Regions from separate parts of the Halobacillus amylolyticus genome, predicted to be linked through region 3. Evidence: riboswitches for the same ligand, from Rfam matches in the RefSeq annotation. Region 3 holds a riboswitch; each other region holds the start of a gene.
The links. A riboswitch is a leader RNA that binds a small molecule or an ion and turns the genes downstream of it on or off. The one in region 3 is predicted to bind S-adenosylmethionine.
Positions count from the first base shown of each region.

Region 1: it holds a riboswitch for S-adenosylmethionine, as region 3 does, so the genes downstream of both, metE (5-methyltetrahydropteroyltriglutamate--homocysteine S-methyltransferase) here and MUO15_RS00875 (methionine biosynthesis PLP-dependent protein) in region 3, are expected to answer to the same signal.
Region 2: it holds a riboswitch for S-adenosylmethionine, as region 3 does, so the genes downstream of both, MUO15_RS07795 (hypothetical protein) here and MUO15_RS00875 (methionine biosynthesis PLP-dependent protein) in region 3, are expected to answer to the same signal.
Region 4: it holds a riboswitch for S-adenosylmethionine, as region 3 does, so the genes downstream of both, metX (homoserine O-acetyltransferase MetX) here and MUO15_RS00875 (methionine biosynthesis PLP-dependent protein) in region 3, are expected to answer to the same signal.

Region 1 is NZ_CP095075.1:1,952,450-1,960,160, reverse strand. It holds gene ppc (phosphoenolpyruvate carboxylase) at 1-1,044, shown strand, start outside; gene MUO15_RS10135 (YdhK family protein) at 1,381-1,962, opposite strand; SAM riboswitch class I at 2,208-2,319, shown strand; cobalamin riboswitch at 2,395-2,599, shown strand; gene metE (5-methyltetrahydropteroyltriglutamate--homocysteine S-methyltransferase) at 2,744-5,056, shown strand; gene MUO15_RS10125 (RDD family protein) at 5,128-5,664, opposite strand; gene sppA (signal peptide peptidase SppA) at 5,681-6,679, opposite strand; gene MUO15_RS10115 (alkaline phosphatase D family protein) at 6,925-7,711, opposite strand, start outside.
Region 2 is NZ_CP095075.1:1,476,830-1,484,540, reverse strand. It holds gene MUO15_RS07805 (argininosuccinate synthase) at 41-1,279, shown strand; gene argH (argininosuccinate lyase) at 1,272-2,645, shown strand; SAM riboswitch class I at 2,735-2,841, shown strand; gene MUO15_RS07795 (hypothetical protein) at 3,192-3,479, shown strand; gene MUO15_RS07790 (DinB family protein) at 3,495-3,980, shown strand; partial or broken gene MUO15_RS07785 (M14 family metallopeptidase) at 3,997-5,183, opposite strand; partial or broken gene MUO15_RS07780 (DEAD/DEAH box helicase) at 5,322-6,502, shown strand; gene MUO15_RS07775 (class I SAM-dependent DNA methyltransferase) at 6,720-7,361, shown strand; gene MUO15_RS07770 (S-ribosylhomocysteine lyase) at 7,365-7,711, shown strand, end outside.
Region 3 is NZ_CP095075.1:153,269-160,979, reverse strand. It holds gene MUO15_RS00880 (ammonium transporter) at 1-1,193, opposite strand, end outside; SAM riboswitch class I at 1,843-1,950, opposite strand; SAM riboswitch class I at 2,308-2,415, shown strand; gene MUO15_RS00875 (methionine biosynthesis PLP-dependent protein) at 2,556-3,677, shown strand; partial or broken gene MUO15_RS00870 (bifunctional homocysteine S-methyltransferase/methylenetetrahydrofolate reductase) at 3,800-5,661, shown strand; gene metH (methionine synthase) at 5,642-7,711, shown strand, end outside.
Region 4 is NZ_CP095075.1:3,126,426-3,134,136, forward strand. It holds gene MUO15_RS16050 (DUF4166 domain-containing protein) at 1-454, shown strand, start outside; gene kynA (tryptophan 2,3-dioxygenase) at 468-1,304, shown strand; gene MUO15_RS16060 (polysaccharide deacetylase family protein) at 1,402-2,739, shown strand; gene MUO15_RS16065 (homoserine dehydrogenase) at 2,938-3,912, opposite strand; gene metX (homoserine O-acetyltransferase MetX) at 3,909-4,976, opposite strand; SAM riboswitch class I at 5,057-5,170, opposite strand; gene MUO15_RS16075 (DUF2188 domain-containing protein) at 5,325-5,525, shown strand; gene MUO15_RS16080 (NAD(P)/FAD-dependent oxidoreductase) at 5,759-6,976, shown strand; gene MUO15_RS16085 (hypothetical protein) at 7,017-7,490, shown strand; gene MUO15_RS16090 (TetR/AcrR family transcriptional regulator) at 7,517-7,711, opposite strand, start outside.

The DNA of each region.
Region 1 (7,711 bases), 1.8 Mb from region 3:
TCTGACGGGAGTAAAGACGGCGGTACTCTAACAGCCAACTGGAGACTTTATAAGGCCCAGCAAGAAATCCATGATATGGCCAAAGATTATAATATTGGTTTGAAATTCTTCCATGGACGCGGCGGCTCGCTTGGACGCGGCGGTGGTCCGTTAAATCGAAGCATTCTATCACAGCCTGCTGAAACATTAGGTGACGGCGTGAAAATTACTGAACAAGGTGAAGTGCTGTCATCACGCTACCTGCTGACAGATATTGCCTACCGTAGTCTTGAACAGGGTGTTTCCACCTTGGTTGAAGGAGCGGCCCATGTATCCAAAGAGTCGGAACAAGCACACAACCGTGAGGAAATGTGGGAACAAGCCATGGAAGAGATCGCGAACGTCTCTCTAGAAAAATACCAATCGCTTGTCTTTGGAGATAAAGACTTCCTAACGTATTTCAATGAAGCGACTCCGCTTCAAGAAATTAGTGAATTGAATATTGGTTCGCGTCCTATGAAACGGAAGGACAGCATGAAGTTTGAAAACTTAAGAGCGATCCCATGGGTATTCGCCTGGACCCAAAATCGCCAGCTAATTCCAGCGTGGTATGCTTCTGGTACAGGATTGGTAAACTATGCCTCCCAAAGTGATGATCACTTAAAGCAATTGCAGCAAATGTATGAGAACTGGCCTTTCTTCCGCTCCACCATTTACAATCTGCAAATGGCTTTAACCAAAGCAGATATTCACACAGCCAAAGAATATACGGCTCTAGTGAATGATCAAGTTCTTGGTGAACGTATCTTTCAAACTATCGTTGAAGAATACAATACGACGAAACAGGTTCTCTTACAAATCACAGGTGATCACGAACTTCTCGACCAGCAGCCTACGATTCAGGAATCGGTCAAGCTGCGTAACCCATACGTTGATCCATTGAACTTCTTACAAGTAGAACTTATCAAGGATCTTCGTCAAAAAGGAAATGAAAATGAAGATACACTCACAGAAGTATTACTCACGATCAGTGGTATTGCGGCAGGTTTGCGTAATACGGGTTGATCTTGATAGGGAGCTGTCGGTCTAAGGCCGACAGCTTTTTTGATTAGGGAAGCATACCTTCTGTTTTGGTCAAAATCTTAACTATTTCGGTTAGATTCCTGAGAAATTTTGTCAAAATCCTACCTATTTTGGGTAGAATCATCGAATATTTGGGTAGAAACCAAATGAATTTGAGTAGAATAATTCTTCTGGTGTTACAATGCCCGGACGTAACCACTGAAAATAATGAACATTTTTCTTAGCTTAACTTCTTTTACGTTTAAATTAAAAAAGCTTATCCAGTTTAGGAATAAGCTCTTTAGGTGTGTTGAAAAGTCCGTTCATTTTGTTCAAATGTTATTCAGCAGATAATTCACTTTTTGTTACCCATTTATGGTTGGTTACTTTCTCACCACCAGCAGTTGGGGTATAGGTGATCATATATACTATTGTTTGTTGGGCAGATTCAATTTCGGCAGTGGCCCCGTCCATGCCTTCCATATGTGATGCATCCAACGTAACCTCTGTTCCGGGTTTTAGCTTTTCTTCACCGGCGTCTTCAATTTCTTCATGAATGACCCATTTATGATTTTCAACTCGCTCACCGCCAGTAGTAGGTGTGTAAGAAACAGCATAGGCGATAGTATCGTAGGCGCCGGTTATAGTTGCTTCAGCACCCTCCATTCCTTTCATGTGACCTTTTTCGATCATTACTTGACTTCCAACTTCATAGGTTGGATTCTCTGCTGCTTCCAAATCATCAGGGACTGCACCTGAACTGGAGTGGTCCATTTCCATATGTTCATCAGAACTGGATTCCATGTTTGTGTTTTCTTCATTTTCCGTCTGGCTCTGCTCTTCACTATCACTGGCACATGCGGCTAGCAGCAATGCAGAGGTGAGTAGAATAATTCCCATCATTATTTTTTTACGCTTCATGTTCATCCTCCTTTAAAATTACTTAGATTAGGGACCTTATCAGCAATGGCAAAGCATTTCCTTGTACAATACCCCTGTATAGTATATAGGTAAACTGTTTTTTATTATTCGTATCATTTTACTGGCTAAGCACAAGTTGGATTTTTTATATACATTAAGAAATGGATATTATATTTTATATTGTGTGAAAATATTGACAGTTCTTTCCCTCCATGCTAGTATGCCTTTAACCAATTAAATTGAAACTCTTATTCAGAGAGGCGGAGGGACTGGCCCGATGATGCCCGGCAACCTGTCAGCGTTTAGTCGTTGATAATGTGCTAATTCCAGCAAAGCAAATGCTTTGGGAAATAAGAGGGGTACGCATGTGTAAGCCTCTCTAAATATGGAGAGGCTTTTTCTTTTTTAATACACATACATGCATAGAAAACTAGATATGTTGATTACTCAGGTGTTGTCTAGGTGAAAAATCTATTCAACTTAAAAGGGAAGCTCGGTGAAAATCCGACACGGTCCCGCCACTGTAAATGGGAGCTACCTGCAAGAAATGTCACTACCTTTTTGTTAGAAAAGGATGGGAAGGCGCAGGGGAGTGAAGATCATGAGTCAGGAGACCTGCCTGAGGCAATGCACTAAACCTACGAGGTATAGGGGGGTGTTATGAGCGTAACGTGTTCAGGCTGTTTTCACGGTTTGAATTTGGCAATGCTGCATGACTATCTCTCTTTATAAAGGGAGATTTTTTTATTTAGCTGGAAAAAACTTAAATGGAGGAATGAGAATGACAAAGGTATTAAGTTCAACGATTGGTTATCCAAGAATAGGCGAAAAGAGAGAGTGGAAAAAAGCACTGGAACAATTTTGGAATGGAAACATAACTGAAAGTGAATTTTTGTCAGAAATGGAGACGCTAAGGACAAACGATTTGCAAAAGCAACAGGACATTGGGAGCGATCTCATTCCTATTGGTGATTTTAGTCTATATGATCATGTGCTTGATACGGCAGTTATGTTTGGTTTTATACCCAACCGTTTTAAGCACAAGGGCGGGGAAGTGCCAATAGACTTGTATTTTGATATCGCCCGAGGGAATCATGAAGCAGTGGCATCTGAAATGACCAAATGGTTCAACACAAATTATCACTACATTGTACCTGAGATTGACTCGGATGCTCAACCAACACTTACGGAGAATCGACTGTTACCTTACTTTTTGGAAGCCAAAGAAAAACTAGGTATCATAGGAAAGCCAGTTATACTGGGACCTGTTTCATTTTTAAAATTAGCGAAAGGTTATGAGCAGAAAGATTTTAAAAAGCTACTGAAAAGACTTGTTCCTCTCTACATACAAGTTCTTTATGAGCTGGAAAGAGCTGGTGCTGAGTGGGTGCAGGTGGACGAACCTATTCTGACAACACCGATGACCAAGGATGATTTACATCTATTCAGGGAAGTATATGACTCTATGCAAAACGGTGTTTCAAGTGTAAAGATTCTTCTCCAAACGTATTTTGAATCCGTTGATCATTACCAGGAGGTCGTTTCCCTTCCAGTTGCTGGGATAGGCCTTGATTTTGTCCATGATCAGGGAGCTAATCTAGAATCACTGAAAAAGCATGGCTTTCCTAAGGATAAGTATCTCGCAGCCGGGGTAATTAACGGCCGCAACATATGGAGTGAAGATTTAGACACAAAATACGCACAACTTGAAAACATACTTTCAAAAGTTGAAAAAGATCGGCTCATCGTACAGCCTTCTTGCAGTTTGTTACACGTTCCAGTAACTGTAACCACCGAAGAGGATTTAGACCCTGTCATAAAAAATGCACTATCATTTGCTGATCAAAAACTTGAAGAAGCGACAGTGTTAACAGAAGGTCTAAACCATGGTAGACATACGATTGAAAAACATATAGAAGAACGTACTCGGTGTATTGAATTACTTTGGAAGTCTTCGAGCAGAAATCTAGAAGATGTTCAAAAAGAAGTGGAGTTATGGAAAGATATTGAACCAAAACGTCCAACCCACTATTCCAGTCGCCAGAAAATACATCAAGATTATTTCGAGCTTCCATTATTGCCAACAACAACGATTGGCAGTCTCCCACAAACGAAAGAAATTCGTCAGGCACGGCTGAAATGGCGAAGAGGGGAGTGGTCTGATGAATATTATCAATCGTTTATTGAAGACAACATTTCCGAATGGATTAAACGCCAGGAGGAAATCGGGCTTGACGTCCTCATACATGGCGAGTTTGAACGTAACGATATGGTAGAATTCTTTGGTGAAAAACTGGATGGGTTTGCCTTTACCAGATACGGATGGGTTCAGTCATACGGCTCCCGCTGCGTCAAACCTCCCGTCATTTATGGAGATGTGTCTCTCACAGAACCGATGACAGTCAAAGAAATCACATACGCTCAATCTCTAACCAAAAAACCTGTGAAAGGTATGCTTACTGGTCCTATCACCATCTTAAATTGGTCGTTTGTCCGTGAAGATATCAGCAAATTTGAAGTTACTAAACAAATTGCCTTAGCCCTGCAAAAGGAAATTAGTTTTTTAGAAGAAAATAACATTAACATGATTCAAGTGGATGAACCGGCTTTACGAGAAGGCCTGCCGATAAAGGTTGAAAAACAAAAAGAATATTTGGAGGAAGCCGTTTACGCTTTTAAGCTTGCCACATCATCTGTTCAAGATGAGACTCAAATCCATACACATATGTGTTATTCCGAGTTCGGGGAAATTATGGACACCATTGACCAATTGGATGCTGACGTCATTTCTATAGAAGCCGCCAGAAGTCACGGAGAATTAATTTCTGATTTTGAGGAAAAGTCATATGAAAAAGGGATTGGTCTAGGAGTTTACGACATCCATAGTCCAAGGGTACCAGGAGTGGAAGAAATGGAGAGCAATATCCTGCGTGCATTAAAAGTACTTCACCCGAGACAATTTTGGGTTAACCCTGATTGTGGGTTGAAAACAAGAGGAATTAACGAAACAACGGATGCTCTTAGAAACATGGTTAAAGTAGCCCGGCAAATTCGAGAGAAAATTAATGATGAAGTATTAATTATTAAAAAGTAAGGATAACAACAGGAACTTGATACAAAACAAAGCCTGCTCCTTAACCAGGAAGCAGGCTTTGTTTATCTAGCTTATTCGGTCTCTTTTTCGATTGAATCATTAAGCCGCTTAAATTTATTTTTAATCACGGAAGTGTCAGCGAACAAGTCATGGATCCCCTGGTGGCGTTTCGTAAAGGCGACCACCAAGTAGGGTAAGCCGAAGAGCGCCATGCTGATGTATCTGCCAATACATTCACGAAAAATGACCTGCACGTTTGTGAGTGGTTTACTCGTCAACGATTCAACGGATAAGCCGAGGATCATCTTTCCGAGTGTCGCCCGAAAAAACTTTGTCATCAGGATAAAATAAAGGAAAAAGATGATGGATGTCATAATGTTCGAAGCACTGAACATGTTGATCCAGAGTTTAGCTTCCTCGAGATTGAATAAGTTGAGGAGCGGTCTTGTCACAATGGAATTCACTCCCCAAATGACAATCAGATCAATCAAATAGGCGACGAGACGGGTCCCGAATCCGGCATATAACACCCGTTGGATATCATTTTTTTGGCTTTTGAACATATTCATGACTGTCATGTCTGCTGTTTGTTGTTCGGTAGTCTCCATATTTTCCACCCCTCCTTTATTCGCTATACATATACATTAATGTTGGACCTTGGCGGTTACTGATCAGCTGTTCGATGAAGCGGATTTCACTGTTCGGCAGCAAACTTTTCGCCAGCGGCAGGCCGAAAAAGGACCCAATGCTATTATTCTTATATTCAATTACTTGTGGATCTCCGCCGATTTCTTCCTTCAAAGCACTCAATGCGTCATCCTTGAAGCCAATTTCGTCCACGAGGCCGTTCTCGACAGCTTGCTTCCCCGAATAAATGCGGCCATCTGCAAGGTCATAAACCTTGTCTTCCGGCATGTTGCGTCCTTCTGCAATGACATCGACAAACTCTTCATAGGATTCATCGACAAGAGATTGGATGATTTGGCGTTCTTCCTCTGACATTGGTTTCGTCGGGCTCATGATATCTTTGAACTCTCCGCTTTTAAATGTATTGAACTTCACACCAAAATTATTGGCTAATTCCTGGTAGTTGATACTTTGCATAATGACCCCGAGAGAACCTGTGAACGTTTCGTTTGAGGCGAAAATTCGATGTGCAGGTGCTGAGATGTAATAGCCTCCTGAAGCAGCCATTCCTCCCATGGAGACGTAAATTGTTTTGCCAGCGTCTTTGATTTCGAGCAATTGCTCGTGGATTTCGGCACTTTCATAGACGCCGCCACCTGGTGAATTCACGTAGAGGAGCACACCTTTGATGGTGTTATCTTCTTTAATGGTCTCAAGCCTTTCAATGAATTGCTCGTGTTGATAGCCCCCGCCCCCGAAAGGATTAGGGTTTGATCCCGGGTTGTTCATAATCGTACCTTCTAGGTTGATTTGAGCAATCCGCTTGGTAGCCGATCCTCTTTCGATGACTTTTTCTTCTAGCTTTTGGTTGCTTGGTAGCATCGATGCCGTGTTTTCAGAAAAACTTTTATTCATGAAAAAGCCGATACTTTGGAATGCAATCGCGATCAACAGTATGCTCGCGGCGATGATACTTGCAACAATACGTTTGTTCATATGTAATCCCCTTTCGATAATGGTGTACAATGACTAAATTGTACCTTATCAGGATATCTAGACCCGAACATTCTATTCATACGATTGGAATAGCGAAAGGTTTCGTTAAATATGAGTTAACATCACTTGGGCATAATGTTCGCCTTTCTTGAATAATGACCTTCTTCTGTTCAAAAAAAGAGTAGGCGAGTCCCCCCGTCTACTCTTTCCAAGTCTATTCTGCTTTTCATCTGGGTAATTGTATTTTAATTTGGTTGTCTTTCTTTTTTTAGTTGTTTTTTGTGTGCACGGTCATGGGCTTGATGACGATCATCTTCCACTTCATTGGACGATTGTTTACCTTGTGGAACTACCGTTGCAGATACCTCTTTCAATCCTGCTTGGTCCTTTTCATATACAAAGGATGCTCTTGTAGATATATCAGCGCCCGGGTTTGTGACAAAAGGAAGGACACGGTAGTCTGTTTTCCATTGTGTAGGGGTGACCTGGCAGCGAACATAACCGCGATAATCGTTAAAGAATTTGATGTGTTCATTCTGTGCTAGAATTCGGTCGGTATCAGCACGTTTATCAGCTCCATTTCCACCTGACGTAACGGAGGTTCCGACAAATTCAACTCCCAAAACACGAGATTTCAAATCATTAAAGTCTGCGAGCAAGTTGGACGCCCAGTTTGCATGGACATCACCAGTAAGCACGATCAAGTTATTTAATTTTTTACTATCTACAAAGTCTGTGATTCGCTGACGGGCCGGAGTGTACCCGTCCCAACCGTCCATACTGAATAATGGCTCTTCCTGACTTGGTCCATAGTTCCTTTTTGCAAAAAAGATTTGCTGTGCCATCACGTTCCAATTCGATTGGGAGTTGTTAAGCTTATCAAGCAACCAACTTTCTTGTTCTTCGCCTAGCAAGGTACGGGATGGATCTAACGACTCCGCTGTCTGTGAAGAACTTGTATCTCCATTCGCCTGGTCTGAGCGATATTGTCGAGTATCTAGTACAAAGAAATCCGCTAAGTCACCGTATGAA
Region 2 (7,711 bases), 1.3 Mb from region 3:
GCGGATTTTTTTAATGGAATTTTACAAGGAGGCATTTACTATGACAAAACCTAAAGTAGTATTGGCATATTCAGGAGGACTTGATACATCAATTTCGGTAAAATGGATTCAGGAGAAATACGGGTATGACGTCATTGCTCTTGGCTTGGATGTAGGCGAAGGAAAGGATCTTGAAACGATTCGCCAAAAGGCGCTTGATGTTGGGGCAATCAAGGCGATCATGGTAGATGCGAAACAGCTTCTTGCCGAGGGCTATTTAATGCCGGCACTTAAAGCAAATGCTCTATATGAAGGGAAGTATCCGCTATCTTCTGCCCTATCGCGTCCATTAATCTCAAAACTATTAGTGGAGGTGGCTGAGCAGGAGGGTGCTGTTGCCGTCGCGCACGGCTGTACTGGAAAGGGAAATGATCAGGTTAGATTTGAAGTATCGATTCAAGCGCTCAACCCGAATCTTGAAGTCATTGCACCTGTCAGAGAATGGGGAATGACGCGTGATGAGCAAATTAAGTACGCTGAGGAAAAAGGTATTCCAATCCCGGTTAACTTGGATAACCCATTTTCAATCGATGCGAATATTTGGGGACGTGCTTGTGAAGCGGGCGTTCTGGAGGATCCTTGGATGGAAGCGCCAGAAGCGGCTTATGCTTGGACGAATCCGATTGAAAAAACACCTGACACTCCGGATATCATAGATATCGAGTTTAGTAGTGGGATTCCTGTTGCCTTAAATGGCGAGCAAATGGATATTGTTCCTTTGATTGAGAAATTGAATGATTTAGGCGGCATGCATGGGGTTGGACGTATTGACCATACTGAAAATCGTCTCGTCGGGATTAAATCAAGAGAAGTGTACGAAAACCCGGGGGCGATGATTTTGATCAATGCCCATAAAGAACTTGAGTTTTTGACATTGACGAGAGAAGTATCCCAGTACAAAGCAACGATTGATCAGCAAATGTCAAAATTGATTTATGACGGTCTATGGTATTCCCCACTCCAACCGGCCTTGCAAGCTTTTGTTGAGGAAACACAGCAGGTGGTGACAGGTACGGTTAAGGTGAAGCTGTTCAAGGGACATCATCAGGTGATCGGGAAAAAATCTCCAGTGAGCCTTTATAATGAGAAGCTTTCCACGTATACGAAAGGAGATGCCTTTGACCATGATGCCGCGGTCGGATTTATTAAATTATGGGGACTGCCGACGAAAGTGCATGCTGATGTGCATAAAGCAGGGGCGAAGAAGGCTGATGAGCAGCCGGTGAGTGTGCATGAGTAAACTTTGGGGCGGACGATTTACTAAACCAACCAATAAGCTGGTCGAAGAGTACACCTCTTCGATCGGTTTTGATGACAGGCTGGCTCTACAGGACATAAAAGGCAGTCTTGCGCATGTCGATATGCTTGGAAAGTGTGGGATCATTTCTCAGGAGGAAGCTGCACAAATCATAGAAGGATTAAACATTATCCAAAAGAAAGTTGAGAACGAAGAAGTGACGTTTTCTGTTGAACATGAAGACATTCATATGAATATTGAAAAACTGTTGATCGATGAGATTGGTCCTGTTGGCGGCAAGCTCCATACAGGGAGAAGCCGGAATGACCAGGTAGCGACTGATATGCACTTATATTTGAAGGAAAAAACCACTTATCTCATTCAGCTTGTTGAAGCGGTGCAAGAGGCGCTTGTCAGCCAGGCGGAATCTCATGTCGAAACGATCATTCCTGGTTATACACACTTGCAGCGAGCACAGCCGGTTTCGTTTGCCCATCATTTGCTTGCCTATTTTTGGATGTTTGAGCGCGATAAGGAGCGTCTTAAGGACAGTGTGAAACGGATTGATTGGTCGCCGCTTGGTGCGGCGGCACTTGCTGGTACGCCTTACCCTGTCGATAGAAAGATGACGGCGGAGACGCTCGGATTTGATAACGTTTATCCAAACTCATTGGACGCCGTCAGCGATCGGGATTTCATCCTGGAATTTTTGTCGATCTCATCCATTTTAATTACACATATTTCAAGACTGTCGGATGAATTGATTCTTTGGAGCAGTCAGGAATTTGATTTCATTGAGCTTGATGATGCGTTTTGTACGGGTTCGAGCATTATGCCGCAGAAGAAGAATCCGGATGTGCCTGAGCTGCTGCGTGGCAAGACAGGAAGGATTTACGGTAATCTGATGGGGCTGCTCACGCTTCTGAAGGGTCTTCCGCTTGCCTATAATAAGGATATGCAGGAGGACAAGGAAGGGATGTTCGATACGGTGGAGACGCTTGATGGGGCGCTTTCCTTGCTTGCTCCGATGCTTGCTTCAATGGAAGTGAAGGGGGCGAATATGCGTCAGGCGGTGAACGAGGATTATTCGAATGCAACCGATATTGCAGATTATTTGGCCGTAAAAGGGTTGCCGTTTCGCCAGGCTCATGAGGTGATCGGTAAGATTGTGCTTTATGCAATTGAAAAGAATAAATATTTGCTTGATTTGACGCTTGATGAGTATAAGGAATTTTCTGAGCTGTTTGAAAAGGACATCTTTGCAAAACTAGCTCCCGAACAGGTTGTGGCTGCCCGGAAAAGTGAAGGTGGCACAGGATTTGAACAGGTGGCACAACAGCTTGAGTTGGCAAAGCAGCACATTAAATAATGTAATTTAACTTTGTCAATATTCTGAATACTATTGACTTTAGTATGGTTTATTTGTAACATGACAAGTAACTTAATAACGTTTACTTACTCTTATCTAGAGCAGGCTGAGGGATTTGGCCCTTTGACGCCCGGCAACCGGTCTATCGACACGGTGCTACTTCCAACGGACATAGTTTGTGTTCGGAAGATGAGAGGTCGAAGTACAACCTTCACCCTCTTTCATTTTGAAAGGGGCTTTTTATTATTCAAGAAGCGGGTGATATGGGATGAATAAGGACGAGTGGCTAAAGCGGTCTAAGGAACCGAAAGTAACTCATCGAGACGTACGATTAGGATTACACAATCCCCATGGAGGATGCGGTAATTAAAGTGCTAGCCAATAGCATTGGAAGCATCACGGTTAAGGCCAACTGTCACTTCTTAAAACATCTCGTCATACCATACCTGTGTGTTAGTCATGTTTTATGAGGATAAACGGCAGTATGTTTGAGATGGGTGAAAAAGGGCTATTATAACAGTAAAAACGATGAAAGGATATGACGATATGACTAAACACGTAGAGGCCTATTTTAAGACGGAGAATGATGCTGAAAGTGCTAAAGCTTCCTTGCAAAAGATTGAAATTGAGAACGAGCTTGTTGAACCAATCCCAGATGATTCATCGCTGTTGGCTCGATTAGTTCCATTAAGCAATTTCAAAAATCCTGGCTCAGATCGCCATTTGACCCATCTACTACAATTTGATGTGAAGGAAGAGGGGTACAAAAGTGCCTTAAGCATTATTGAGGAGCATGACGGACATATGGATCAGTCTGAAGTGGAAAGTAACTAGAGTAGGAGTGGCGTTATGAATGGTCAAGGTTTTTCAAAAAAACAGCAGGTCATTGGACATTTCGAAGATTCGATTGATTGGGTACAATCCTTAAGTCAACTGCCGGAGGAATCATGGAGGCTGCCAATTGAACAAGGTAAATGGAGCGTAGCGGAAGTTGTACGCCATCTTGTGCTATGGGATGAATTTATTATAAATAAACGTTTGCCGTACCTGTTCACCTCACAGGATATGCCAGTGCCGCCTGATGTTGAAGTAATGAATGAGAAAGCAGCTATTCAAGCACGCAATGACAGTAAGGAAGAAACGGTTGATTTATTCGAGCAAACGAGACGTGAGCTTGTGAATCGATTAAATGATATTGAGGATATTCGCTACGAAGAGGCGATATCTTTGCAATCCAGTAAAGTAAGTTTATATGAATACTTGGAAGGGATTATGCAGCATGACGTGCATCACTTTGAGCAAATTAAACAAGTTCTCAATGATAAAGATGCCTGAGGAGCAGGCATCTTATCTACATATAAATGCTCGCTAAAAATATCCCCAGTGTTTCTTGATAAATTTCTTCAAATTGGCTTAGCGGGAGGGGGTTAACGCCGCTTCCCAATTCAACTGTATAACCTGGACACTGCCATACTTTAATAAACCAATCCTTGTATCCAGCATAGCTATCAATAAACTGGATGGGTTCATAACCACTTACTCTTTCAAACTCATTCACAATCACTTCAGCCCTTTGTGGGGCAAGCCCTTCATATCCCCAATAAATGACTTCCCCTTGCGTATGAAAAGCCAACAATTTATCAAAGGAACGAGTTCCGGCTAATTCTGCCATTGTAATACTCTCCGGTTCCGTTAACGGCTGATAACCTGGAAAGTCGCGGGGGCTGGTTCCGTTGGTTTGCGGGCAGCTTCTACCTCCCACATGGCAGGATATTGGTTATTTAAGTCAACTCCACGTATATTAGCTTTCCATCCACTAAAATCGGAACTGCCATTGTTAATTTGTAGAGCGAGCTCTCCGAATTCACCTTCAGGAGGCCCGTTTAGTACGAGGTTAACGCCATCGGGATCAACCATCGGAACAATAGATAAGGTGATCTGATCATAAAAAGGATTCATCAGCCTTCCACGAATGGTTTCTCTATTCGTTAGTGATAGTAAATATGTGTTTAAAAATTCCATAATGATGGCTGTCGTTATCCATTCGTTAGCATGAAAGGAGCCGTTCCAGTGAACCACCCTTGGTCCTCGCCCAATTTGTAACTCCACTAAGTCTTTCCCCATAACGCTATTTCCGATCGCTTCTCTCCTAATAAAAGGATACAGCTCATAAAGCTGGTTTAAATGATTCGTTAAAACCTGGAAGTCATAATTCTGATTGCCATTCACAACAGGTGTGGTCACTCGCTTGGGAATTTGTATCGTTTGTCCCACTTGTAGTGAGGTTGGATTGACAGTTGGATTCAATAGAAGCAGATTGTCTAAAGAAATTTGATGAGCTGTAGCAATTTTATAAAACGTGTCTTCTGGCCGTATTTGGTAGATGGAGGAACGGTATCCAGGTATTCTTACAGTCTGGCCTACATTTAAATTAGTAGGAATAACAGAAGGATTAGAATCAATAATTAAGGATAAAGGAACATTAAATGTATTGGCATAGTACCAAAGTGTATCTCCTTGTCTTACTTGAATATCCATTTATGGCCCCCTAACATTGTTGTTCCCTATATTATATGGGTTTTGAAACGAGTACATGAGGTTATTTTTACAAAAGCATTCACAGCTTAAAGATTTCAGTTAGAATAGAAGGAGGAAATGAGGAAAGAAGTGAATGAGATGAAAACATTTAAAGATATTGAGATAGAAGGCGCATTAGTTGAAAGGCTTAGAATCCATGGAGTAACGGCCCCCACCCCCATTCAGGAAAAAACAATTCCGAGGCTTCTGGATGGGAAGGATGTTATTGCAAAGGCACAGACTGGAACAGGGAAGACGCTTGCCTTTCTACTGCCAATTTTACAAAAAATAGATGTCGGGAGATCTGAAGTTCAGGGGTTGATTGTTACCCCAACGAGGGAGCTTGCCCTGCAAATAACAAGTGAAGCGGAAAAGCTGCTCCCTAAGGATGTGAATGTGCTGGCCGTCTATGGTGGACAAGATGTCGCCAAGCAGGCACATAAATTAAATGGACGAGCTCACCTGGTTGTGGCTACGCCTGGGCGCCTTCTTGATCACTTACGCAGGGAGACGTTAAACTTGGGCGCTGTTGAACATGTCGTGTTGGATGAGGCAGATCAAATGCTTGAAGCCGGCTTCCTCCCTGATGTGGCCGCTATTTTACAGCAAACACCTGCAAACCGGCAAACGAGCGCCTTTTCTGCTACGATTTCACAGCAGGTTAACTCCCTAGCGAAAAAATATTTAACAAATCCGGAGCGCGTAACGGTTAAATCAGAGACAGTTACCTTGTCAGAGATTAAGCAGCTTGTCTATGAAACAACGGACCGGGCTAAACAAGATGCTTTACTAAAGATTATGGGTGAACACCGCCCTTTCTAGCCTTGATTTTTTGCCGGACAAAAAGGAGGGCTAGAAAGCTGAATGAAGCCTTGCTCAGTCGAGGATTCGAAGCTGATGAGCTTCACGGGGACCTGTCTCAAGCGAAACGAGAGAAAGTGATGAAGCGTTTCCGTGATGCGAAAATTCAATATTTGGTTGCGACAGACGTAGCAGCAAGGGGGCTGGATGTCGAAGGGATTACCCATGTTTTTAACTATGATGTGCCGCAAGATGCCGAGAGTTATATCCACCGAATTGGCAGAACAGGCCGAGCCGGCGGAAAAGGACTCGCTATTACCTTTATCGCGCCTAAAGATCGACAAGCACTAAAAGTTATAGAAAAAGGTATTGGGGAGAAGCTCCACAGAAGAACATTAGACGCTCTATCTCCTCGGAAAGAAACAGAACGGTTTGGTTCGGAAAAACAGCAACGCTCGTCTAAACGAAGAAAAAGATAAAAAGAGTGCAGCCTGCTCAGAGACAGGCTGCACTCTTTTTATGGAAAAATGGGGTTAGGGGACAATCGATACGGCTTAGAGAGCAATTGCCTTTGTGTCTTTCCTCTAAAACTTTTCAAAAAACAATAACATTGAGTCAGTCCGTTAAATATGATAAATTAAATATATAATTCCGAGTATATAGATAGGAATTATCATTAATAAGGGGTTGAAGCTAATGGGAGTTGAATTTGTCGACCTTTTCAATCAATGGGCAAGTTCTTATGATGATACGGTATCTGGAAAAGATCCTGAATATAAAGAGGTTTTTGAGGGCTATGAGGCTATGCTCCAGGAGCTGGCTGATTTAGCGGTTTCACCAGTTTTAGAATTTGGGGTTGGAACGGCCAACTTAACGAAAAAGATGGTTGCCCAAAATAAAGTGGTTGCGGGAGTTGAGCCATCTGAAGAAATGCGTCGGATTGCAAACGTGAAGTGCCCGGAAGCGGCTGTGTATGAAGGGGACTTTATTAATTTTCCTTCCTTACAGTTGCCAATCAAATCAATCGTTAGTTCTTTCGCGTTTCATCATTTAAACGAAGGTGAGAAACGATTAGCAATACAATCGTATTATGATAAACTTGAAGAAGGTGGGAAGATTATCTTCATCGATACACTTTTTAAGGATGAAGCCCACAAACTGTCATTAGTAAAGGATGCTGAGGAAAAAGGTTATCTTAACTTGGCACAAGATTTACAGGAAGAATATTATGCCTATCTCAATGACCTTGAACAAATGTTTCTCAAAGCAGGTTTTGAGGTATCCTTTAAACAGAAGAACAAATTCGCTTGGTTAATACAAGCTAAAAAAGGAGAATAGTTTATGCCTAAGATGAATGTAGAAAGCTTTAACCTTGACCATACGAAAGTGAAAGCACCATATGTACGCCTAGTCGGTGTGACCGAAGGAGACCATGGGGATAAAATTTATAAATACGACATTCGTGTAAAACAGCCCAATAAAGAGTACATGGATATGCCTGCTTTGCACTCTTTAGAGCACCTGATGGCAGAGAAGAGTCGTGACCATCACAGCCGAATTATCGATATTGGACCAATGGGATGCCAAACAGGCTTTTATCTAGCAGTCCTCAATGATGACAGTTATGAAAATGTCCTTCAGCTGTTGGAAAATACATTGAAAGATGTGCTTGAAGCAGATGAAGTTCC
Region 3 (7,711 bases):
TCAAGGCCGATAATTTCTTCTTCTTCAGATACACGGAGGCCACCCATAACTTTATTCATTACTTTTAAGATGATGAATGCAACAACGAATGCATAAAGCCCGCTACTGACAACACCCAGCATCTGTACACCAAGCTGTGCAAATCCACCACCATAGAATAAACCCGCCTGCCCAACGGTTGCTAATTCGGGTGTGGCAAATAGTCCATTTGAAAGCGTGCCCCATACACCGACCGTACCGTGAACAGATAAAGCGAAGATAGGATCATCAATTTTCTTCTTATCAAAGAACTTCATACTAAAGAAGACAATAAATCCACCGATCAAACCAATAATAACAGCCGCCCAAGGTTCAACAAATGCACAAGAAGCGGTAATAGCAACAAGCCCTGCCAATGCTCCATTGAGTGTTGTCGGAACATCTGCCTTGCCTGTCACAGCCCACACAACAAGCATAGCACCAATCGCCCCAGCACCAGCTGCTAATTGTGTATTAAGTGCAACATAACCAAAAAAGGCATCAGCTACACCGAATGTGCTTCCTGCATTAAACCCAAACCAGCCTACCCAAAGAATAAGTACTCCTAACGCTGTAAACACCTGGTTATGTCCTGCAATCTCATTTGAAGAACCATCCTTATTATATTTACCGATACGCGGTTTCAAAATAATTGTAGCAGCAAAGGCGGCCATGGCCCCCGTTAAATGAACCACAGTCGAACCGGCAAAGTCTTGTTTCCCATGCTCAGCTAACCAACCGCCGCCCCAAATCCAGCGGGCAATAACAGGATAAACTAAAATAGAAAATAGTACTGCAAAAATAACATAAGCGGATAATTTTGCACGTTCTGCAAAACCACCAAAGGCAATGGTCATAGCAATTGCAGCAAATGCCAGCTGGAAAAAGAAGTCTACAGAACCTGCCAACCCTTCGCCCATTGTTGTCGCATCACCATAAAAGAATTTCGAAAAGCCTATGAATGCATTTCCCTCCCCGTATATTAACCCGTAACCTACAGCCCAAAAGACTATAGATACAATTCCTATGGTAAAAACTGTCTTGCCGGCAATATGACCAGCGTTCTTCATTCTCGTAGATCCTGCTTCAAGTAAAATAAATCCACCTTGCATGAATAACACCAAAACTGTACAGATAACAATCCATAAATTATTCATTAGAAAAATCTCATCCATCAAAGTTCTCCCCTTTTGTGTAATGTTTTTTGACATCGTTTGTTAAATACTAATTTATCAGTATCTAAATATTCGAACAATGAACATGTGAGATTATCTAACATTGAATTTTTAAAAGAAAAAAAGACCTATCCAATATGGCAGGCCGCTGAAAAAGTGACATTTGTGCATTTCTATAAGAAATATATTTGGCATTTTTGTTATGTTTGAACTTGTCGTATGATTCAGTGTACAAAGACCTCAGATAGACAAGCTGATGAATGGGTGGGTTTCGTTATAAAAAAGTGAAAGGTGTGGGGAAGGAGAACGATGAGACTCCATCAGAAAAATGGGCAAGTCGAGACCCGTAGCTAGGCGAGGAGACTTGGGAGCAGGTTAAGAACGGCACGTCGTGTGGGGCGTGTGCCAACTCGAACGATATTTGATCAGGAAAAGGATTAGTGGAGGATAAATCATAAGTGATTGCATAATCTTTCATAAGATGTCCCTCCTAAACGTATTGTTAAAGATCAACGAAAAAGGCAGCACCTGACCAAGTTAAATCCGGCAGTGCTACCTCTAGTTATCTAGTCAGTAACAAATTATTAAATTAAAAAATCCTCTTCTAAACAACCAATAAGAAGAGGATTAGAATACCGAATGACAACTCTTCTAATCTATCAAGCACAAGTTGGCTTGCTGGAATTAGCACAGTACTGTGAATAGTCTGTTGCCGAGGTTTCATTGGGCCAAGTCCCTCCACCCCTCTGAACAAGAAACATTATTATTTGATTACCGAAAAATATACAGCAAGTGTTAGATACTGTCAAAGGATTTTATGGAAAAAATTAATACGTATTAGCCCTTTATTCTTAGTGTGTTAGTCGGGTTTAAAAATTATAAGTTTTTTTAATATTCCCTTGATTCCTTCATTTTTTTCGTGTAATGTAATTCGCAACCCACCTGCCATAAAGTACCACCTTCGAGAATAACCATAGAACATCGGTTGAAAATCTCTAACAACGGCTGGTCTCGTGGGCATTTGATGGTGATGCTGAAGGTACAGAACGACCTTCTCACCTTGTTTTTCATTGGGTGACTAATCACACTAAACACCAAAAAATTACATATTATTCACTTATCAAGAGAGGTATAGGGACTGGCCCGATGAAACCTCAGCAACCACTGGTTTGACCAGCATGGTGCTAATTCCACCAAGTTTTATGAACTTGGAAGATAAGAAGAAGGATTGGGATATTTTAAAGTCTTCTTCTTAAGGAGGCTTTTTTTATTTTTATCTAACCATAGTTGTTCAGGAGTTTAGCTTCTTATCATTCGGTGACTTGAACATCCTCTAATACTTTTTATAAAAGGAGAATAAAGATGACCTCTCATACTGAAACGAAATTAGTTCATACCGGCAAAAACAATGGAGACTCTACAGGAGCCATTAGTGCACCAGTCTACCTTTCTACAGCCTATCAACACTCTGGTATTGGTGAATCAACTGGCTTTGACTACTCAAGAACGGGTAATCCAACAAGAACAATTCTTGAACGTTCCGTTGCAGAAATCGAATATGGTGAGGCAGGTTTCGCGTTTAGCTCAGGGATGGCAGCGATTCAAACGGCTCTGTCCTTATTCGGACACCGAGATGAGGTCCTCGTTTCGGAAGATTTATACGGCGGCAGTTATCGCTTGTTTGAACACCTTTCTAGTCAATATGGCTTACAGTTCCAATACTGTGATAGTCAGAATCTTTCAAATATAGAACAATATATAACAGAAAAAACCAAAGCGGTCTACATCGAAACACCTACAAACCCACTTATGCACGTGGCTGATATTTCGGAAATCGCTAAAATCACGAAAAAATATAAGCTTCTGCTACTCGTAGATAACACGTTATATACACCGCTCCTACAGCAACCTTTACTTGAAGGTGCCGATATCGTCATTCATAGTGCAACGAAATATTTAGGCGGTCACAATGATGTTTTAGCCGGCATACTTGTTGCTAAAGGTCCTGATATATGTGAAAAATTAGCAACCTATCAGAACACAATTGGTGCCGTCCTCTCCCCTTTTGATTCATGGCTGCTTATGAGAGGGATGAAAACTCTGCCTTTACGAATGAATCAGCACGAGAGAAACGCGAAGGAAGTCGTTTCCTTTTTAGAAAATCATCAAACTGTCACACATGTCTTTTACCCTGGTCTTGGCGGAATGGTTTCGTTTCGTCTAGAAACTGAAGACTGTATCGACCCTTTTTTAAGAAACCTCAAAGTCATTACCTTTGCAGAGAGTCTTGGAGGAGTGGAAAGCTTTATCACCTACCCAGCGACCCAAACTCATGCCGACATTCCTGAAGAAACGAGAAAACGCTACGGAGTTTGCAACCGGCTTTTGCGCTTTTCAGTCGGGATTGAACATATCGATGATCTGCTGGAGGATCTTGACAAAGCGCTTACTAGTTTACGAGGGAAGCAAAGCACGAGGACGTAAGTGGCCCGTTAGAAATATTTATCCAAAGGATGAAAAGCACCTCTTTTTCAAGGGTAACATGAGCCAAATTGCCGCTCGCTCTCTTTAGTAAGTCAAGCCTAAATACAGACAGGAGGATAATCATGAATTTAAAAGAAGCCCTTCAAAACCAAACATTAGTAGGAGATGGGGCCATGGGTACATTGCTTTACTCTTACGGAATCGACCAATGCTTTGAGGAGTTGAATCTTTCCCATGCCAAAGAAGTCGTCAATGTCCATAAAGCATATATAGATGCTGGTGCTGATCTCATCCAAACGAATACGTACGGCGCCAATTATATTAAATTAGCGCGTTACGGTTTAGAAGACAAAGTAAAAGAAATCAACACAGCAGCAGTCAGACTTGCCCAACAAGCAGCAGCAGAAAATTGTTATGTGGCAGGAACGATCGGCGGTATTCGAGGCATTAAAAAACAAGCAGTATCCCTCACAGAAATCAAACGCAGTTTCCGTGAGCAGCTCTACTGTATGCTATTTGAAAAAGTAGACGCCATTCTACTAGAGACCTTTTATGATCTGGAAGAACTCACGACAGTGTTACAAATCGCTAGAAAAGAAACGAACCTGCCGATAATCACCCAAGTGTCTATGCACGAGCCTGGAGTTCTGCAAAACGGCACACCCCTGACTGAAGCCTTGACGATGTTAGAAAAAGAGGGAGCCGATGTAATTGGAGTCAATTGTCGTCTCGGACCTTACCACATGATCCAGTCGCTTGAGAATGTCCCGCTTCCTAATAAAGCCGTCCTCTCTGCTTATCCGAATGCTAGTTTACCAGCTTATCAGGATGGCAGACTCGTCTACAAAACCAAGGCTGATTATTTCAAAAATAGCGCCCGGGCCCTTCACAAACAAGGGGCTAGATTGATCGGCGGCTGTTGCGGTACGACACCCGAGCACATTGCGGCCATTGCGGATGAAGTAAAAGGGAAGAAGCCGATTGAGCACAAGACCATTCCAATTCAAAAGGATGTCCCACAGACACAACTGGAAAATAGTAACTCTAAGCCCCACCTTCATGAAATCGCAGCAAAAAGACCGTCGATCATCGTTGAGCTTGATCCACCGAAACGGCTCAATACAGACCGCTACTTACAGGGGCCCAGGCGCTCAAAGAAGCTGGAGTTGATTCGATTACATTAGCAGATAATTCGCTGGCCACCCCAAGAATTTGTAACACAGCGATCGCCTCAATTATCCAGCAAAAATACGACATTAACCCTTTGGTCCATATATCCTGCCGTGACCGAAACTTAATCGGCCTGCAATCACATTTGATGGGGCTGCATACACTCGGGATCACACAGGTCCTCGCAGTCACAGGCGACCCGACCAAAATTGGTGACTTCCCTGGTGCAACATCCGTCTATGATCTCTCATCATTCGATTTGATTCATTATATTAAACAGCTGAACAAAGGCATTTCTTTTTCTGGCAAAACACTCGGTATGAACACCAATTTTTCGGTCGCGGCCGCCTTCAATCCGAATGTCCGCAACCTCAATCGTGCAGTTGGCAGACTTGAAAAAAAGATCAAATATGGAGCGGACTATTTTATTAGTCAACCCGTTAACAGTGTGGAGCAATTGAAAGAAATCTATGAGGCAACTAAGCATATACCGACTCCCATTTATATTGGAATCATGCCGCTAATCAGCTCACGTAACGCTGAATTTTTGCACAATGAGGTACCCGGAATTACGCTCTCCGAAGAAATTAGACAGCGTATGGAAAATTCCAGTCATGACCCAGAAAGCGCCCAATCTGAAGGGATTTCGATTGCCAAATCCTTAATTGACGCCGCTGTCGAACTTTTTAATGGAATCTACTTAATCACACCATTTTTACGATATGAAATAACAGAAGAACTAACCCACTACATTAAGCAAAAAACTCAACAAAGCGAAGAAAGGAAGATTGTAAATGGAAGCCCAGTCATTTGAACAACTGCTCTCAAAAAGAATTCTTGTACTCGATGGCGCCATGGGAACGATGCTGCAAAATGCTGACCTCAAAGCAGAAGATTTCGGTGGAGAATGCTATGAAGGATGCAATGAATATCTCAACTTAACTTCACCCGGTGTTCTTGAAGAGATCCATTCCCAGTACCTTGAAGCAGGTGCGGATATTATTGAAACCAATACGTTTGGGGCAACAGACCTCGTACTTGATGAATACGATTTAGGTCATTTAGCAGAGGAAATTAATGTTAAGGCCTCTCAAATTGCTAAAAAAGCAGCCGAACGTTATTCAAAAGACGGTCACACTCGTTTCGTCGCTGGAGCGATGGGGCCGACGACGAAGACCTTATCCGTAACGGGTGGCACAACGTTTGAGCACTTGACCCATTCATACGAAGAACAAGCAAGAGGGCTGATCAAAGGCGGTGTCGACCTGCTATTATTGGAAACTTCCCAAGATATGCTTAATGTCAAAGCAGCCTATATCGGAATCACTCGCGCCTTTCGTTCTCTTAAGCAAACTCTTCCTTTGATGATTTCGGGAACGATCGAACCGATGGGAACTACCTTGGCTGGGCAAAATATCGAAGCCTTTTACCTGTCACTTGAACACATGAAACCTACTGTTGTCGGACTGAATTGTGCCACAGGTCCAGAATTCATGCGTGACCATATACGCTCTTTGTCGGAATTAGCAACGACCTCTGTCAGCTGTTATCCAAATGCCGGACTCCCTGATGAAGAAGGGCATTATCATGAGACACCTGAATCGTTAGCGAAAAAAGTTTCCGGTTTTGCTGAAAAAGGATGGCTGAATGTCGTGGGAGGCTGCTGCGGGACAACACCTGAACATACTAGAGCACTAGTAGAAGCGGTGAGGAACATCAAGCCAAGAAAAGCTCCTTCTTCTCATCCGCATGCCGTTTCAGGGATCGAACCTTTTATCTATGAGGACAAGAATGACCGACCTATTCTAGTTGGTGAACGGACCAATGTCATTGGCTCTCGCAAATTCAAACGCCTGATTGCCGAGGACAAAGTAGAGGGAGCCTCAGAAATTGCCCGGGCCCAAGTGAAAAAAGGGGCCCAAGTCATCGATATTTGCCTTGCTGATCCGGATCGCGATGAGGTACAAGATATGGAAGTCTTTATGAAACAAGTGATCAATAAAGTGAAAGCGCCTCTTGTTATTGATTCGACGGATGTGGACGTTATTGAAAAAGCGCTCACTTATTCCCAAGGAAAAGTAATTATCAATTCGATCAATCTTGAGGATGGAGAGGAACGATTTAAGGAAGTCCTCCCTTTGGTTCAGCAATATGGCGCAGCCGTCGTCGTTGGGACTATTGACGAGGAAGGCATGGCACTTACAGCGGAAAGCAAGCTGGCGATCGCCATACGGTCACGCAATATTCTAGTCAATGAATATGGGCTCAATGAATCCGATATTATATTCGACCCTCTCGTCTTCCCTGTTGGAACAGGCGATGAACAATACATCGGTTCCGCTAACGCAACAATTGAGGGAATCCGTTTGATCAAGCAGAAACTGCCAAAATGTCAAACCATTCTAGGTGTCAGCAATGTCTCTTTTGGTCTCCCACCAGTTGGAAGAGAAGTGCTGAATGCCGTTTATCTCTATCATTGTACAAAAGCAGGTCTTGATTATGCAATTGTGAATACGGAAAAGTTGGAACGTTATGCCTCTATAGCAGAAGAGGAAATTAAACAAGCAAATGAGCTTCTTTTTCAAACGACTGATACTACACTCGCTACATTTACAGCTTTCTACAGAGGAAAGAAAAAGGAAGTAAAAGCACCAACTTCGACAATGAATCTACCTGAAAGATTAGCTCATTATGTGGTGGAAGGAACAAAGGAAGGGTTGATTCCCGACCTTGAGAAGGCACTAGAAACTTATCCGACGCCATTAAAAATCATCAATGGTCCACTTATGGCTGGCATGGCTGAAGTAGGGCGTTTATTCAACGACAACCAGCTCATTGTCGCTGAAGTTTTGCAAAGTGCAGAA
Region 4 (7,711 bases), 1.2 Mb from region 3:
TGCAGAAAGGGGGAAAGACGTACCGTTTACTCTTGAGAATTATTCCTATGTTGATGAGCAAGGTTGTGAAGCAATCAGCTACATTCGAAGGTTCTTTTTTCCCTATGCCATACGTGGATTTGATGCAGTGATGTCTTATGATCCGGAGCAGGAAACGGTAGTCGATGATCTGGGCAAGTCCGGCCGTTTATCAACGGTAATGGAGCTTGATGTTACTAAAGAAGGAGGCTTGCTGATGCGTTCAAGGGAAATGAAACTCAATAATCATTTTACTTTTATCGGACCGCGTACTTCCTTGTATGAGCATTACGAAGAAAAAAATCAAGCCTTTCGTGTACATGTGCACGTGGAACATCCATTGGTAGGCACATTGCTCATGTACGAAGGTCTTGTTCATACAGAATTTTTACCAATTACTCCTAATCATATTCCAGAGCGAGGAATTCTAACCTAAAGGAGGAATTAGGATGAGCAAACATGATTCTAAAACAACCGAGAATGTACATACGGAGTTTAAGGAACATATGACGTACGGGGAATATTTAAATCTGGATCAACTACTTTCTGCTCAAAATCGACTTTCGAAACATCATGATGAAATGCTGTTCATAATCATACACCAAGTGAGTGAATTATGGATGAAGCTGACTTTGCATGAACTGAGGGCTGCAATTGACACGATCCGAGAGGGGGATATACAGGAAGCGTTGAAAATGCTGTCGAGAGTATCAAAGATCCAAACACAAATCATCCATGCATGGGATGTTCTCTCGACCCTGACACCGGCTGAATATGTCCAGTTCCGTGACGATTTAGGTCAAGCATCGGGTTTTCAATCCTACCAATATCGTATGGTTGAATTTGCCTTAGGATACAAGACGCCACACGTTTTGAAAATTTATGAAAAGGACCCTGAGCTTCATAAGGAACTTCGAAGCGCTTATGAAGCACCCGGTATATATGATGCAGCAATTGAAAAGCTGGATGAAGCTGGGTTCGAAATTAATAAGGATCTCATAAACAGGGACTTTACAACTATTTATCAATCCGATTCAAGTGTTGAGACTGCCTGGCAGGAAGTGTATAAAGATGTAGATAAATACTGGGACCTTTACCAGCTTGGAGAGAAATTGGTAGATATAGAGGATTGGTTCCAACAGTGGCGTTTCAGACATATGAAGACAGTTGAACGGATTATCGGCCACAAATCAGGGACGGGCGGCTCTTCGGGGGTTAGCTATTTGAAGAAGGTACTCGATCACCGTTTCTTTCCAGAATTATGGGATATTCGTACGAGCCTCTAAATTAACTGAATAAATGGAACATAACAAATATATTAATTAATTATTACGTTTATGTTACACTAAGGTGTGAATTTATTACGGGTAAAGAGGGAAGGTTATGAAGCGATTAAATGTATATATAGCACTCCTTAGTTTATTGTTGATATTGACGGCTTGTTCCTTTTTTATAGCGGATGCAAATGAGAGATCGGATAAAGTAAGCTCAGCGTCATCCAACCACTATGAGGTAATGATGGAAAGTGAGATTGAAGAATACGAGAATTATCAAATTACGATTCATTATCCGCAAACACCAAATGATCAAATTGACCAGATTATTATAGATTATGTGAATCAGAAGAAGGACTCATTTAAAAAGAAAAGCTATGAAGTTGTCATCAATAGCGAAAATAATTCAGCTCACGAACTGCATATTGATTACGAAGTTCTTTATCAGGACGACGAAGTATTTGTTGTCCGATTTGTAGAGAAGACAGATATCGGGCAAGATCAAATTGATGTTACCCGCACAGTTATGAATTTTAATAAATCAAGCGGAAAACGTTTAGATCTTAAGAACCTATTTAAAAGGGATACAAACTATTTAGGGGTCTTAGCCAAGGAAACTAACCAGCGACTTGAAACACAAAAGGAATTCGAGGCTGACCCGAGCAACTTTGAAGAACTAGCTTTAATGGGTGACTCTCTCGTTGTATATATAACTGGAGAAGATCAAAAGAAACTGGCTACAGAAAAATCAGAGGTCTCTATTGATAAGAGTGCACTCAAAGATGTTTTGTTGCCAAAGTATGCCAAGAAAATGAGACCTCAATTGCAAGACAATGATACAACATCTTATCCACCCATCAAAATGAAGGAAGAACCTACACAAGAGATGACTGAGAAACTTGTCGCCATCACTTTTGATAATGGTCCTCATAAAAAGAGAACACCACTTGTTTTAGATGTGTTGGCAGAATATGATGCGAAGGCTACCTTTTTTATGATTGGAAAGCGAATCAAACATTATCCTGAAACGGTAAGAGAAGTAGCTGAACAAGGTCATGAGATCGGTAACCACACATGGGATCATTCAAGCTTTGATCGGCTTTCAGATAGCGAGATTAAGCAACAGCTGGTTGATACACAAAATGTCATTCAAGAGGTAACAGGGATAACAACAAACCTTGTCCGTCTTCCATTTGGTGAAGGTCTCTCGGAAGCTTATGAACCCTATTTTGATGTCGTTTCATCAACGATTACCCCGACCCAGGATTGGAATCTAACGAATGCATCAGAAATTGCCCATTATGTGACTTCTAACGTGGAGGATGGATCGATTATTGTGTTAAGCGATCTTCATTCAACCACACCGAACGCACTGAAGATGATACTTGCGGATTTATCCGAGCGAGGGTACAGTTTTGTAACAGTAAGTGAACTAGCAAATAAATAAAAGGAGCCTTTAACTATCACTCTAGTTAAAGGCTCTTTTTTAACTTAGGAAACTATACAGTGCCCGGACACTTGAGACATAAGACAATCGTCTCCGTGGCCTCACAGGATGTGGGGCCACGAAGACGTTGAAATAAGATGTTTCGAACATAGTCGAACATCACCTCTCGTGTCTATGGAGCGCTCCTGCTTTTGTTGCTTAATATTGAAGTAGTTTTACTGGATAGGACTGAAGAATATGAACAAAATCTTCCACCATCGCACTCGCTGTCGACAATTTACCGGCACCAGGCCCTCTTAATGTCAAGGGACCTGCTAAATCACTGATAAGATGAATAGCATTATCAACCCCGTCAACAGAGTGAAGCCCATGTGTTGGCGGTAAGGCTTGGGGTTTTATACTGGCATATAGTTCACCATTTTTTTCTTCAATCGCAGCGATGTGACGTATTTTCTGCCCGCTGGTTTTAGCGGAGGTTAAATCTTCAGTTGTGACGTTAGTTATCCCTTCACATGGGACATCGGCCCAGTTTGGTTGTCTTTTATAGATGAGTTGACTAAGAATCATCAGTTTGTAAAAAGCATCATAGCCTTCAATATCGTTCGTTGGATCAGCCTCAGCAAATCCTTGTGCCTGCGCTTCTGTTAGTGCGGTATTGAGACTTTTTCCTTCGTTCTGCATGGAAGAGAGGATAAAGTTACTAGTTCCATTCAAAATGGCCTCAATTTTTGTTACTGAATTGACCTGCAGAAGCTTAGTGATCATGCTAATGATGGGGGTGCCAGAGGCTGTTGTTGCTTCATAGCCAATGCCTACATGGTTTGCGGCTTTATCTAACAAATGAGTGCCGTGTTTGGCAAACATTACTTTGTTTGCTGTAATGACGTGAATTCGCTTGTCGATGGCTTTTGTTAAATAGGAAAAGCTAGGCTGTTCACCAACAATAGCCTCAAAGATTACATCAGGTTCTTGTGCAAGAATCGCATCAAATTGATCGGTTATAAGAACAGAATCAGGCAGAATGCGTTCCTTCGCTTTGTTTTGAACGAGGACACCACATAACTGTACTGATTCTCCTGTTAATTGGGTTAGCTGTTTCTGTTTATTTTGCAGAATTTGATAAACGCCCTGTCCGACTGTTCCAAATCCTAGAATCGCTACTTTAATCGTCAACCTTCATTCACTCCCTCGTTCAATTTATCACCAAGCCACGCCCCCCATTCTGAAAATTCCACAAGAAATCCATCATGTCCATAGTCTGTTTGTACATGATAATGCTCACTGTCTGAGGCATATTCACTAAAGGGCTGAATCAGTTCTTTTGGATAGAGAAGGTCGTGTTCAAAGCTTACGGTATAGAGGTGCGGTTTATAATTCTCAGCCGTTTCCTGTAAGTTACCGCGTCCTCTTCTAATATCATGGTTGTTCATGGCTTCTAGCAAATAGAGATAGCTATTCGCATCAAAACGCTGCTTTATTTTTTCACCTTGATAATTTAAATAGGACTGGATCGAGTAAAGAGCATCCCCCTGCTCCCGTGCAAATCGTTTTTGAAAAAGAGGACCGCTTCTGTACGTAACCATGCCGGTCATTCGGGCAATTTCAAAGCCGTGCAACTCGTCATTAGATCTATAATCTCCGTCATTGTAGGCTGGATCATCCTGGATAGCCCTTGCCCCAATATGGTTAAAGGCAATCCCGTAATCACTTAAATAGGGGGTGGCGGCTAAAACGTAGAGCTGCTTCATAAATTCTGGATAAAGCATTCCCCATTCAAGTGTTTGCATCCCCCCAAGCGATCCCCCCGCCACGGCATGAAGTTTGGTAATCCCTAACTTTTCAAGTGCTCTGTGTTGGGCGTGAACCATGTCGCGGATCGTTACGTTTGGAAAATCCAGGCGGTACAACTCACCAGTCTCAGGATTTATACTTGCAGGCCCAGTTGACCCGTGGCATCCTCCAAGGACGTTGAATGTGATCACTTGAAACCGGGTAGTATCAATCGGACATTGCTCCCCGACAAGACCAGCCCACCAGCCGGGACTTTCTTTAGAACCAATAGCGTACTGATTTCCGGTTAAGGCATGGCAAAGTAGAATGACGGGGGCGTTCCTAGGACCGTAGTGCTCAAAAGCCAGCTCCACTTGAGGAAGTGTCTCACCAGATTCAAATGTAAAGTTTCCAATCGAAACTTTTGCTGTTGTCTGTTGCTGTTCAGTAGGGTTTTGCAATGACATGCTTCATCCCTCCTTCAAAATGATTTCCATATAAAAAGCCCTCTTCTTTAGTAAGAAGAGGGCGTATGTATCGATTCCTCCTCTTATCTGTCAGATCCAGATTCGATCTGTAGGAATTAGCACCTTTTCAAGCCGATTGCTTGAAGGTTGCCGGGCATCACAGGGCCTAGTCCCTCTGCCACTCTCGATAAGAGATATTCAGTTCACTTACTTTTTAAATGTATGTTTCGAATTATAAAAGGAGAATGTAGTATTGTCAAACTATTTTTGATAATGAACCGGAATGTTTGAGGCGATTTCATAGTGGGAAGACTCATTGTAGAACAATGAATAGAGGAGAGATAATTGATGAAGGAATACAGTGTTGTACCAAATAAAGATGTGACAGGCTGGTTAGTGAAAATTGAAGATGTCGCGCCGACTGATTTATATGATGAGCGGGATACAGCGGTCGAGAAGGCAACTGAATTAGCGGAGAACGATAAGCCTAGCCGAGTGCTTATCATGGACCAAAATCATAATATAGAACAAGAAAAGAAGTTTGAATAGACGAAAAGGCTCCCACGATGGGAGTCTTTTTTAGTGCAGGAGTCGAAATATGCAATTATGTTATCATCTCGTGCAATTATGCTGTTTTATGTGCAATAAATGATAATTCCGTGCAATTATACGTTATTTCATGCAATTAATTCACTGCAACCCACCCCTCAAACTCCTAACTAGCTGTTTTTGTGAAAAAACGTTACGCTAAAGAAAATAGGGAGCGAAGGATGTGCAGGGAGATGGAAGAATATGTGGATGTTGTGATTGTAGGAGCGAGAGTGGCAGGATCAAGTCTGGCGATCTTACTTGGAGAAATAGGGAAGCGGGTGCTGCTGATTGATAAGGCATCTTTTCCGAGTGATACACTATCTACACACCATATGTCACATGTCCATTACCTTGCGAAACTGGGTGTATTGGAAGAGGTCGAAGCAAAGGGGTTGCGGAAAATTAATAGAATGCGTACATATATTGGTGATAGTTTTGTAGAGGGCCCGAGAGATTCCTATACGATTATTCCAAGACGCAGTCATTTAGATCACGTTCTTCTGTCCAAAGCCTGCAGTTATGATAGGGTCGAGTTCTTATCAGGATGGTCTGTAAGAGAACTGTTTTATGATAAAGACCAAGTAAGCGGAGTTGAAGCGGTCGATAGCAGAGGGGAAACCAAGACGATCCATGCTTCGCTTGTGGTGGGGGCTGATGGAAAGCATTCAAATATTGCTGAGTGGGTTCAGGCAGGAAAATACGGGGCACATTCCCCGCTTCGCCCCGTATTCTACGGTTATTATCACGGGATAGAGCCGTTAATCGAACCGACGACAGAGATCTTCCTTAATGAAGGCCGAATCGGCTTCCTATTTCCGATGGAACCTGGGGTCGAATGTTTAGGTCTTGAAGTACATCCAGAAGAATTTAAGGAATTTGCTAAAAACCCAGCAAAGTTTGAGGAAACCTACCAAACATTTTATGGGATGGAGCGACGGTTAAAGCACGCGTCACTCCAAGGGAAGATTATTGGCACGCCAGGTGTGCCGAATTTCTTCCGTGAGCCTTCAGGAAAAGGATGGATCCTAATTGGCGATGCGGCCCATAGTAAAGATCCGAGCACGGGACTTGGTATCAATGATGCCTTCATGCAATCCTTTTTGTTAGCTGAGGCGATGCAGAAGTATGAAGAGGGAACACCCTGGAAAGAAGTCATGGCTGAATTTAAGGTGAAACGAGATGACCGGCTTATGCCTGGCTACCGCCTGACCCTTGATTACATTCAGTCAATGAGATCATGGTCTAAAAACGAAGAAGCCCTCTTTCAGTCGATGGCGGCCAATCCGATGGTATGGAATAAAATTATCCCCCATCTTCCTGATTTGTTAAAGGAGCATTCTGCAGATGTTCCAGAACTTTATGGGTCTGTGGAAGGGGAAGCGAAGAACTTTGGCTTAGGGAAGGAGTAAGGGCCTCTCATATAGAATGAAGACTATAGAGGTGGTTATAGTGACATGGACGAAAGAAGAAGCTTTTGCAAAACTACAAAGCATTTACACAGATAAAGTCATGCAAGAGGAGAAGCGCAGAATCTTTCAGCAAGTGTATCGCCACTTGCATGAACACTTGGATGACTTAGCTGTTAAGTCGGGTCTAAAACAGGAAACAGAGAAGCAGCTGAAATTCTTCAAAGAATATACCTTTATGCCTGGCGATAATTTGTTTCAGTCGATGCGCTATGTATTTTTGTTAGCACGGGGTGAACGTGAAAGCGATGCACAAACGACAGAGCAGCATTTGAATCGAATTTACCGCTCGCTGTTCCAACCCGCTGGCTTGAAAAATCCCTATATCCCTGACTCCTTTTGGTCAACAACATTAGGCGTCGCTTGTCTAGTTGCACAAAAGGGCGTTGAGTCGGTGTATCCGATTCTTGATGAAATCGTTGAAGCAGAGCAAATGGAAGAATTTAATAACCGCTAGATGTGTTAAGCGTATTCTAGCGGTTATTAGATTTGGAAAAAAGAACGAATTTGTCCAACGACTTGCTGAAAGTCATGTTCTTCTTCAAGGTTTGTCAGCATACCTTTAATGACAGCAAGACGAGGTTCGGAACTTTTAAGTTCTTCAAGAATCACCGCAATCGTGTCTTTAATATCCTTTGGAGAGGATGTCTGTCTTTCTTGCAAACCTTCTACAATTTG